2 regions of the Pedococcus sp. P2_E4 genome follow, and region 2 is predicted to be linked to the other one. Evidence: riboswitches for the same ligand, from Rfam matches in the RefSeq annotation. Region 2 holds a riboswitch; the other holds the start of a gene.

Region 1 (5,590 bases), on a different contig from region 2:
TGGTGGCCTTGGCGGCGCCGTCGGCCTTGGAAGCGGTGGTCTTGGACGCAGCTGCCTTGGCGGTGGGCTTGGCGGCCGTCGCCTTGGGGGTGGCCGTCTTGGTGGCAGTCTTCGCGGCGGCCTTCTTGGCGCTGGCGGTGGCGGTCTTGCGGGTGCTGGTGGCAGCCACCGCACGGGTCGCCGTGGCCGTGTCGAGGGTCACGTGGATGCCCTGCTCGTCGAGCGAGCGCAGCACGGCCTTCATCCGCTTGGGAGCGACCTGGGCACCCTCGAGCGCGGCCTTGAGCTGCGCACTGTCGACCGAGCCGTTGGTACGACCCTGCTTCATGAGCTTCTGGAGGGCGGGGTGGCTGAACTCGGTCGGGAGGGATGAGGCCGACGATCCTGCGGGGGTCGCAGCCTTCTTTGACACAGGCGACACGGACTACCTTTCGTCGCGGATTCGCGGCACGGCGCACACGATCGCGGGCATGGGGAACCTATGCCAGTTCAACGCGTGAGGGGGCGGAAGTATTCGCGAGGACGGTTGGCGTGGGGGCGCTTCCAGACCTCGTAGGAGACATTGTAAAACGAGAACCCGGCAATCCCCGCATCGAGCCGTGAATTCGAGCGGCGCGGTGGGTCAGCTGTCGGCCTTGACCGCCAGGACCGGGCAGGACGCGTCGAGCAGGATGCGCTGGGCGTTGCTGCCCAGGATCAGCTTGCCGACCGGCGTGCGACGGCGCAGCCCGATGACGATGAAGTCGGCCGACTCCTCCTCGGCCACGGCGATGAGGTCCTCGGCGGGCTCGTTGCCGCGCACCAGCTGGCGGACCTCGTGCTCGATGCCGACCTCGTCGAGCTCACCCTGGATGCGGTTGAGCTCGGTCTCGAACCGCTCCGCCTCGGCACCGTCGTAGTCGCGGCCCCCGCGCTGGGAGTTGATGACGATCAGCTTGGACTTGCGCAACAGCGACTCGTCCGCGGCGCGACGCAGAGCGGCGCGACCCTCTTTCGTCGGCACGTACCCCACAACGATGGCCACCTGAACCTCCTCGTTCGTCGACCTGACCCGAGCCTGCTCGGGTGTCCGCGACCTGTGCCGCGTGGTTGACGCTACCGGAAATCACCCCGTCAGGCAGGCGGGTGCAGCACTTGCTCGACGAGGCCAGCCACTTGGTCGACCTCGATGAGGAAACCGTCGTGGCCGTAGTCGGAGTGGACCGTGTGCAGCCGGGCACCGGGCACCGCGTCCACGATCTCGCGGGACAGCCGCGGCGGGTAGAGACGGTCGGAGTCGACCGCCACCACGACGAGGTCGCCCGTGACTCGGCGTAGTGCGGCCGGCACGCCTCCCCTGCCCCTGCCGACGTCGTGGGAGTTCATCGCCTCGGTGAGGACGATGTAGGAGTTGGCGTCGAAGCGCCCAGCCAGCTTGCCGGCGTGGTGGTCGAGGTAGGACTCGACGGCGTACCGTCCGCCGCCGCCCAGGGGGTCCTCCTCGCCCTGGGCGTGCCGCCCGAACCGCTCGTGGAGCTCGAGCTCGCTGCGGTAGGTCACGTGCGCGATGCGACGGGCGATGCCCAGCCCCGCGTCGGGTCCGGACTCGGCGTCGTAGTAGTCGCCCCCGTGGAAGTGGGGGTCGCCGCGCAGGGCGAGCAGCTGGGCCTGGCACCAGCCGATCTGCTCGGCAGTGGCGTATGCGGTGGACGCGAGGACCAGCGCGCACTCCACGCGCGCGGGGTGGGTCACGGCCCACTCGAGGGCGCGCATCCCGCCCATCGAGCCACCCAGGACCAGCCGCCACCGCGCGATGCCGAGGGCGTCGGCGAGCAGCGCCTCGGTCTGCACCTGGTCCCGCACCGTGATGAACGGGAACCGGCTCCCCCACGGCGTCCCGTCGGGCGCACTGGACGACGGGCCGGTGCTGCCTTGACAGCCCCCGAGGACGTTGGCGGCCACCACGAAGTACTGCTCGGTGTCGAGGGCACGCCCCGGCCCGATCAGGCCGTCCCACCACCCGGGCGTCGGGTGACCGGGGCCGGCCTCGCCCACGACGTGGCTGTCGCCGGTGAGGGCGTGCTCGACGAGGATCGCGTTGTCCGCGGCGGCGTTCAGCTCGCCCCACGTCTCGTACGCCAGCCGCACCCCCGGCAGCACCCCGCCACGCTCGAGCTCGACCGCGCCGAGATCGAGGAACTGCCGTCCCCCCACGGGGTCGTCATCACGCCACGCACCGCTGCTGGTCGGCGGACGAGAGGTGGTCGTCATCAGAAGGTCTCCTGAGGCATCGCGCTTGCCGCCTGGATCCATGCCGCCCAGACCGGCCGTGTCATCACCCGGGGCACCCCACCGCGAGGAGGGTTGCCGCCCAGCGAGCCGGGGCTTGTCGCTGGAACTCATGACCTCAGCCCATGATACGAGTCGAGGGCTGCCCGCGAGCCTGCGTCCGGCAACTGGACTGCCTGGACAGGAGTCCCCCGCGGCGCGAGCTCAGGCGGACCGAAGTGGCACCACCTCCTCGGGACCGTCGTCGCCTGCCGAGCTGTCGGTGGGGACGTCGTCCGGACGGATCCCCAGGTCGAGCATCCGCGCGAGGAGCCGGGCGAGCGTGTAGCCGGGACTCTGCTCGAGCGCGCGGTCGAGGGCGACCCGTGCGAGCGTGCCGTCGCCCCCGTGCAGGGCGACGTTCGCGAGGACGGTCAGCACCGGCGCGGCGTGCTCGTCGCCGACGGCCCGCGCGAGCCACGCCAGCCTCGGGACGAGGAAGGGCCGCGGGCCGCGATCGTCCGCAAACGCAGCGCGCACCTCGTCGACCAGCTCGCCGGGAAACGCCTCCAGCGCGAGGGACCCCGGACACCACCAGGCGATGAGGATGTCGCGCAGACTGCGGTCACGCAGGCTCACCACGAGGTCCGCCACCTGCTCCGGCGTCAGGAAGTCCTGCGTCGTCGTCGCCTCGGCCCGGTCCCCCACGACGGCCCAGAGCGAGAGGGCATGCCGCCGTCGGGCCATGCGGCTCTGGTCGACGTGCTCGGTCGCCCCCGACGGAGCCGGCGGCCCCAGGCCGAACGCCGCACCTGCATGGCGCACCTGCGTGCCGGATGCAGGCCCGCGGTCCAGCGCTGCGATCGCGGCATCAACGCGTTCGGACAGCGGTGGTGTGGCGGCCACGAGCTCGACCACGGACTCCCGACCGGGCAGCACGCCACGCCCCTGGGCGACGAGGTCCGCGACGGCGGACACCCGTGACGGGTCTGGCAGGGGCGCACCCTCGACGGGGCAGCACCCCGCATCGCAGTCGAGGCTGTAGTAGCGGCCGTCACGCACCAGCAGCGTGTCGACGACCGCGATCCCGTCGCGGGCCAGCGCCCAGCGCACCTCGTCGACCAGCGGCCCGGCAGCGTCGACCTGCGTCTCGTAGCCGATCAGGATGACCGCGGTGGCCCCGTGGCGGACCATCGGCTCGACGAGCAGGGCGGCGGCCTCGGCCGCATGGGCCGGAGGTGGCAGGTCGATGCGCTCCACCAGCCCGAGGCGGCGTGCCTTGAGCTCGACCACGACCATGCTGTCGCGAGGGTGGTAGCCCAGTTGGTAGGGCAGGGTTGCGAGCAGCTCAGCGGCGCTGCCGAGTCGAATCGTGTTCATGCACAACACGATCCGGGAGACCGTCACGCCACATCGAGGGCTCGTCGCCGATCTGTGGATGCGTGGCCAGCGCGCCGATGGCCCCTGTGGAAAGCGCTGGAACAAAAACGATCCCGTGCCCGGTGGGCACGGGATCGTCGAGCGGGCCTCACGGCTCCCTGCCGCCGCGTGGACTGAGGCGCGCAGGCGCCTCAGACGAGCGGGCGTCAGCCCACGACGTGGCCGGTCACCGTCTCCGCGTCCGCGGCACCGGCACCGGCACCGGCCCCCGGGGCAGCCTGCGCCGACGTGCGCTCCCAGCGCAGGAACGACTCGGTCTCGTTGATGACACTGGCGGCGATCCACGAGACGACCATCGCGTCGTCAGCGAGGCCGATCAGCGGGAGGAACGCCTCCGGCAGCACGTCCACGGGTGACACGACGTAGGCGACCGCGCCGAGGAGCAGCAGCAGGCGCCCCCTGGTCGTCCCGGCATACTCGCCGCGGAACGTCGCCCGGACCAGGCGCGGGAGGCTGGTGAGCCGCTCACCGAGTGCCGGGGAGCCCGGACGGGTGGCGGCGCGGATGGCGGTGGCGAGGGTGCGGAACGCACCCCACCGCGAGCCGTGGCGGGTGGCCTTGGTGGACATGTCGTGCTCCTTGCTCGTCTCGGGCACCGCGGGTGGGCCCGAACAGTGCTCCAACGACTGGTTCTGACGCAGCATTCCCGCGGGCGGTTCCAGCCAGCTCACCCGGGACGACCGTCGCCGCACCCGGGTACGACGCGCGGTCAGTACTTCATCGTGCGCGGGGGGAACTCGTGGCGGGCGTGGTCGGCGATCTTCTTGAGCAGGTAGCCGTCGAGCCCTGCGCCGATGACTCCACCGACGACCGGCACGCCCTTGCCGAACCGGGTCAGCGTCTTCCTGCCCGCGGTGGACAGCAGCCGGAAGCCCACAGCCTTGTTGACCACCATCATCGCCGGCCCGGGCAGCCGCTGGGCCGCGAGGTTGGCGAGGCGACCGGTCGAGGCGACCCCGGCCTTCTTGAGCAGGTCGTCGGCGTCGGCGCCCACGAGGGTGAGGAGGACCGCCGAGCGGATCTGGGGCTGCTTGATGTCGTAGCCGCGCAGCGACGCGATGGCGGCGACCATGCGGGTGGCGACGACGTAGAACTCGAGGACGTTGGCGGGCAGCGCGACCGGGAGCGTGATGAAGCCACCCAGCGCCGTCACGAAGCCGCCGGCCGCGGCCAGCTTGAGGTGACCGCGCACGACGGCGTCGATGGCCTCCTCGGCGTCAGGCTTCTCGGCGCGCTTGACGTCGGCGACCTTCTGGGCCGAGTCGAAGGGGCCCTTGCCGTCGATCCCGAGGTCGAGGAGGTTCTCGACCATGCCGGTCACGGCGCCCGAGAACATCCCGGAGTCCTCGCGGCCCTGCTGGGCCTGCTCGAGGGCGGACCGGGTCCCCTTGACCTGCTCGACTGCCTTGTCGGCGTCGTCCTTGCCCAATCCGAGGAAACCCACGAAACCCTCCTAAGTCGGTGTCCGGCCATCCTGCCACGAGGCCCGCTGACCAGCGGGATTAGCCTTGGGACATGACCGACTCCCCCGCCAGCGCCTTCGCCCAGTACGCCCACCCCGAGCGCCTCGTCACCACCGACTGGCTGGCCGCGAAGATCGACGCCGGCGAGGTCGGCGGTCCCGACGGCGTCGTCGTCCTGGAGTCCGATGAGGACGTCCTGCTCTACGACACCGGCCACATCCCCGGCGCGCTCAAGCTGGACTGGCACCAGGACCTCAACGACCCGGTGATGCGCGACTACGTCGACGCCGAGCAGTTCGCCGCGGTGATGTCCGCACGTGGGGTCGGCCGCGACACGACGGTCGTCGTCTACGGCGACAAGAACAACTGGTGGGCCGCCTACGCCCTGTGGGTGATGAGCCTGTTCGGCCACGAGGACGTCCGGCTGCTCGACGGTGGTC
Region 2 (5,654 bases):
GACGGCGTGCTCGTCGACGTCAAGAAGCTCGACAACTTCCCGGACGACCAGGTCGTCCTCATCTGCACGGGTTCCCAGGGCGAGCCGATGGCCGCGCTGTCGCGCATGGCCAACCGTGAGCACCGGATCGACGTGGGCGAGGGTGACACCGTCCTCCTCGCGTCGTCGCTGATCCCGGGCAACGAGAACGCCGTCTACCGCGTCATCAACGGGCTCATGCGCCTCGGCGCCACCGTGGTCCACAAGGGCAACGCCAAGGTGCACGTGTCGGGCCACGCCAGCGCAGGCGAGCTCCTCTACTGCTACAACATCGTCAAGCCCCGCAACGTCATGCCGGTGCACGGCGAGTGGCGTCACCTGGTCGCCAACGCCGAGCTGGCCGTCCAGACCGGCGTGCCGCGCGAGCAGGTCGTGCTGGCCGAGGACGGCGTGGTCGTCGACCTCGTCGACGGGGTGGCCACGATCGTGGGCAACGTCGAGTGCGGCTACGTCTACGTCGACGGGTCGAGCGTGGGCGAGTTCGACGAGGCGCTGCTCAAGGACCGCCGCATCCTGCGCGACGAGGGCTTCATCTCGGTCATCGTCGTGATGGACTCCGCCACCGGCAAGATCGCCGCAGGTCCGGAGATCCAGGCCCGCGGCTTCGCCGAGGACGACGAGATCTTCAACCAGGTGCGGCCCAAGATCGAGCAGGCGCTCGCCGAGGCGACGGGCAAGGGCGTCACCGACTCCCACCAGCTCGAGCAGGTCATGCGCCGGGCGATCGGCAGTTGGGTGGGGGGCAAGATCCGCCGTCGGCCGATGATCATCCCGGTGGTCATCCAGGCCTGAGGGCGCGCTGTCAGCCGGCGCTGTGACCCCCGAGGATCGACTGGCAGAAAAAATGCGAACGTGGTCATCTTTGCCACTAGTGGCAGGATGCGACTGCGCGCACAATTACTGCCATGGCTACTTTCATCGCACTGGTTCTGTTGATCGCCCTCCCCGTCGCCGCGTGGTACTTCGGCGCCGACTCCCGGCCCACCGACGGCCGTCACAACTGGGCCCACTGATCGACTGACGTTGATCGCCCGGGCCCAGCCACGTCCCATCCACCGTCCGCCTCCGGTTCGCCCGGGGGCGGACCTGTGTGTCCGGGCCGGTATGGCGTGTGGCCGGGTGTGGGTGAGCGAGGGCTGGCCCCGCGCCGGCTACCAGGGCCGAGTCGGCAGGGCGTCCCGGGGGTCGTCATCGACGACCCAGCCGTCGGCGGTGAGCTCGTAGTCGTGCGCCGGCCCGTGCGCCGCGAGGTCCGCGACGGCGGCGAGCAGCCGCTCGACGTGGGCCGCTGTGGTGGCGAGCCCCACGCTGGCGCGGACCGCCGTCGCGGGCCCCTCGGCATACGGGTCGGTCGGGTCGGTCTCGAGCAGCGCGTCCACGCACAGGTGCGCACAGAACTTGCCGTCCCGCACGCCGATCCCGTGCTCGGCCGCCAGGACGGTGGACACGAGCGAGGAGTCGACGCCGTCGACGGTGAAGGTCGCCACGGCCACGCGCTCGTGGTCGGGCGTGAACAGCGAGTAGGTCTCCACGCCGTCGATGGCCCTCAGCCCGTCGAGCAGGGCTCGGCCCAGGCTCGCCTCGTGGGCCTCTATCGCCTCGGCGTGGGTGCGCAGGGCGTGACAGGCGGCCGCGAGGGCCACGGCGCCGATGACGTTGGGGCTCCCGGCCTCGTGACGCGCCGCGCCCTCCTGCCAGACCACGCCGCGCTCGGTCACCAGGCGGGTCGCGCCACCACCGGCGAGGTAGGGCGCTGCAGCGTCGAGCCAGTCGCGACGGCCGGCGAGCACGCCGGCACCGAACGGCGCGTAGAGCTTGTGCCCGGACAGGACGACGTAGTCGACGCCGAGGTCATCGAGGTCGACCGGGCGGTGGGGGGCGTACTGCGCCGCGTCGAGCACGACGCGCGCGCCTGCCTTGCGGGCGACTGCAGCCAGCTGGCGGATCGGCCAGATCTCACCCGTGACGTTGGAGGCGCCGGCGAGGACGACCAGGCGGTGGCGGGAGTGGTTGCGCCGCAACGCCGCCCGCAGGATCGCCTCGGCGTCACGGACGCTGCCCGGCACCGGGAGGCGGTGGGTGCGAGCCGCGGGCCAGGGCAGCAGGGCCGCGTGGTGCTCGGTCTCGAAGACGAACACGGCCGTGTCGCGGGGGAGGGCGCGTGCCAGCAGGTTGAACGAGTCGGTGCTGTTGCGGGTGAAGACCACCTCGTCCGACTCGCGCGCCCCGACGAAGGTGCGCACCTCGTCACGAGCCTGCTCGTACCACGCGCTCGTCACCCGCGAGGCGTAGCCGTTGCCCCGGTGCACCGAGGAGTACGTGCGCAGGGCGGTGTCGACCGCCCGCTTGACCCCGACGAGCGCCGGCGTCGAGGCAGCGTGGTCGAAGTTCGCGTAGTCGACCGTGCCGTGCAGGGTCGGGACGGCCAGGGCCTCGGACACCACGGGCGGCAGCGCGGGGGCCGTGCCCGGCGCGGGGACCGCACGCAGGTGGTCGCGGTGGCCGTCAGCCCCCAGGGCCCTGGCGTGGGCGAGGGGAGCCGTGCGGCGAAACGGCGTCGGGGGTGTGCTGGCGATCGACATGTGGGGCAGCTCCTGGTCCGGGTGGGACCCGAGACCGTGAGAGCCGGTTGGTCGCGAGTCCGCGCTTGCCGCCTGCGTCGTGCAGGCGACCCGGTCGTCACCCGGAGCACCCCACCGCGGAGGAGGGTTGCTGGTCAGCAAGCCGGGGCTTCGCGCTGACACTCATGACCTGTCGTCGAGGGTAGCGGCGGGACGTCGCCCCGATCCAGCACTCGGGCGCTCCTTCCCGGCATCTGAGATGTCCGGGATGCCCGACGGCCCTGGAGGAGGTCTGACGGGGCGCCGACGCCAGGCGTCTTCGCGCGGAGAATCCCCCTTCTGCGCGCCTGCGCCGACGGCCATGGTGGTGACCGTCGGCGCAGGCCCCGCCAGACGCAGGCTCAGCGTTTCACCCGTGTCCCTCCGGGAGAATGGGTGTGGGCGCGATATGGCCGATCTCCGCGGGCACGTCGACCGTTCGGCCGAGGCTGATCTGCGGACATAACGGCCACCTGTCGCGACGGGGCGATCCGTGCCTGCCGGGCACATTCCTGGTGCCTGTAACGCGTGTGACGCGTGTTTCCGAAGTGACCTTCGCGTAGCCTGCGACCATGGCGACACGTCCGTCCACCTCGACGCGCTCCACGGGAGGTCAGGCCCCGCGACGCAGCACTGCGACCCGGCCTGCCAACCGCAGGTCCAGCGCGCCCCGCAAGTCCCCTGCCCGCGGCAAGACCACCGGTGGGGGACTGCCCCTGCCGCTGCGCGKCGTGCGCGGGACGTGGATGGGCATGGCGCACGTCGCCGGCGGCGCCGTGCGCCGGGTCGGCAGCAGCGCCCGCGACCTCGAGCCGGAGCACCGCCGCGACGGCGTCGGCTTCTTCCTCATCGGCCTGTCCATCGTCGTGGCGGCCCGCGAGTGGTGGGCGCTCGACGGTGCCGTGGGTGACGTCATCCACGCGGTCGTCGCCGGCACCTTCGGGCGGGTCGCGTACGCCGTGCCCCTGGCCCTGCTCTTCCTCGGCATCCGGCTGCTGCGCGCGCCCCAGGACGACGGCGCCAACTCCCGTATCGGCATCGGTCTCGGGGCACTCGCGTTCGCCGCGTCCGGCCTGGCCCACGTGGCCGCCGGCATCCCCACGCCGCCGCAGGGCGCCGACGGCATGCGTGACGGTGGCGGGATCATCGGCTTCCTCGCCTCCAGCCCCATCGAGGCGGCGGTCTCCGTCTACGGCACCGTCCCGATCCTGCTCATGCTGGGCCTGTTCGGCCTGCTCGTGATGACCGCGACCCCGGTCCACATGATCCCGCAGCGGCTCGCCGAGCTGCGCGACCACCTCCTGCACCGTGGCGCCCCCGAGGCCGACGACACCGACGCCGTCGATGACAAGCCCAAGCGCCGCCGTCGTGTCATCGAGCCCGAGGGCCCGATGGACGGCGACGAGGCCTTCGAGCAGGCCGCCGTGGTCGCTCCTGACGGGCGCAGGCTGCGTCCGGGCGAGAAGCGCCCGACCGCTCCCGGGGTCCTCGCACCGGGGGCGACCGGCGGCGCCGCCGACGCACCAGCCGGCCGGACCCCCAAGATCGAGGTCAAGGCCGCCCTCGAGGCGCCGCCGACGACCCCGCTGCCGCAACGGGTGGAGCAGCTGGCGCTCGCCGGCGACATCACCTACACGCTGCCCGACAACGCACTCCTCGAGCCCGGCTCGCCGCACAAGACCCGCAGCGCCGCCAACGACCGCGTCGTCGAGTCGCTCACGCAGGTGCTCGACCAGTTCGACATCGACGCCCAGGTGACCGGCTTCTCGCGCGGCCCGACGGTGACCCGCTACGAGGTCGAGCTGGGCCCCGGCATCAAGGTGGAGCGCGTCACCGCGCTGTCCAAGAACATCGCGTATGCCGTGGCGTCGGCCGATGTCCGCATCCTGTCCCCGATCCCCGGCAAGTCGGCGATCGGCATCGAGATCCCGAACGCCGACCGCGAGAAGGTCAGCCTCGGCGACGTGCTGCGCAGCCAGGCCGCTCGCGGCAACGACCACCCGATGGTCATGGGAGTCGGCAAGGACGTCGAGGGTGGCTACGTCATCGCCAACCTCGCCAAGATGCCGCACCTGCTCGTGGCGGGAGCCACCGGCGCCGGCAAGTCCAGCTTCGTGAACTCGATGATCACCTCGATCCTGATGCGCTCCACGCCCGACGAGGTCCGCATGGTCCTCGTGGACCCGAAGCGGGTGGAGCTCACCGCATACGAGGGGATCCCGCACCTGATCACCCCGATCATCACGAACCCCAAGAAGGCCGCCGAGGCGCTGCAGTGGGTCGTGCGCGAGATGGACACCCGCTACGACGACCTGGCCCAGTTCGGGTTCAAGCACGTCGACGACTTCAACAAGGCCGTCAAGGCCGGCAAGGTCAAGCCGCTCCCGGGGTCCGAGCGGCAGATCCACCCCTACCCGTACCTGCTCGTGATCGTCGACGAGCTGGCCGACCTCATGATGGTGGCCCCGCGCGACGTCGAGGAGTCGATCGTCCGCATCACCCAGCTCGCGCGCGCGGCGGGCATCCACCTCGTGCTGGCCACCCAGCGCCCCTCCGTCGACGTCGTCACCGGCCTCATCAAGGCCAACGTGCCGTCGCGCATGGCCTTCGCGACCTCGTCCCTCGCCGACAGCCGGGTCGTCCTCGACCAGCCCGGAGCCGAGAAGCTTATCGGCCAGGGCGACGCGCTGTTCCTGCCCATGGGCGCCTCCAAGACCATGCGCGTCCAGGGCGCCTGGGTCACGGAGTCCGAGATCCAGCAGGTGGTCAAGCACGTCACCGAGCAGCTCAAGCCGAACTACCGCGACGACGTGACGGTCGTCGCGGCCAAGAAGCAGATCGACGACGACATCGGCGACGACCTCGACCTGCTGCTGCAGGCCACCGAGCTCGTGGTCACGACGCAGTTCGGGTCGACGTCGATGCTGCAGCGCAAGCTGCGGGTGGGCTTCGCCAAGGCGGGCCGGCTCATGGACCTGCTCGAGTCGCGTGGTGTCGTCGGTCCCTCCGAGGGCT

The links. A riboswitch is a leader RNA that binds a small molecule or an ion and turns the genes downstream of it on or off. The one in region 2 is predicted to bind S-adenosylmethionine.
Region 1: linked by a shared signal. The riboswitch ahead of metX (homoserine O-acetyltransferase MetX) and the one ahead of AC1DV7_RS09715 (aminotransferase class V-fold PLP-dependent enzyme) in region 2 are both predicted to bind S-adenosylmethionine.

The regions. Positions count from the first base shown of each region.
Region 1 is NZ_JBFUEO010000038.1:14,207-19,796, reverse strand. Features, by position in the region: gene AC1DV7_RS15055 (RNA polymerase sigma factor) at 1-412, opposite strand, end outside; gene AC1DV7_RS15050 (universal stress protein) at 623-1,024, opposite strand; gene metX (homoserine O-acetyltransferase MetX) at 1,114-2,250, opposite strand; SAM riboswitch class IV at 2,267-2,386, opposite strand; gene AC1DV7_RS15040 (DUF4192 domain-containing protein) at 2,473-3,627, opposite strand; gene AC1DV7_RS15035 (YkvA family protein) at 3,834-4,256, opposite strand; gene AC1DV7_RS15030 (EcsC family protein) at 4,397-5,131, opposite strand; gene AC1DV7_RS15025 (sulfurtransferase) at 5,203-5,590, shown strand, end outside.
Region 2 is NZ_JBFUEO010000016.1:12,560-18,213, forward strand. Features, by position in the region: gene AC1DV7_RS09710 (ribonuclease J) at 1-831, shown strand, start outside; gene AC1DV7_RS09715 (aminotransferase class V-fold PLP-dependent enzyme) at 1,191-2,621, opposite strand; SAM riboswitch class IV at 2,678-2,791, opposite strand; gene AC1DV7_RS09720 (FtsK/SpoIIIE family DNA translocase) at 3,212-5,654, shown strand, end outside.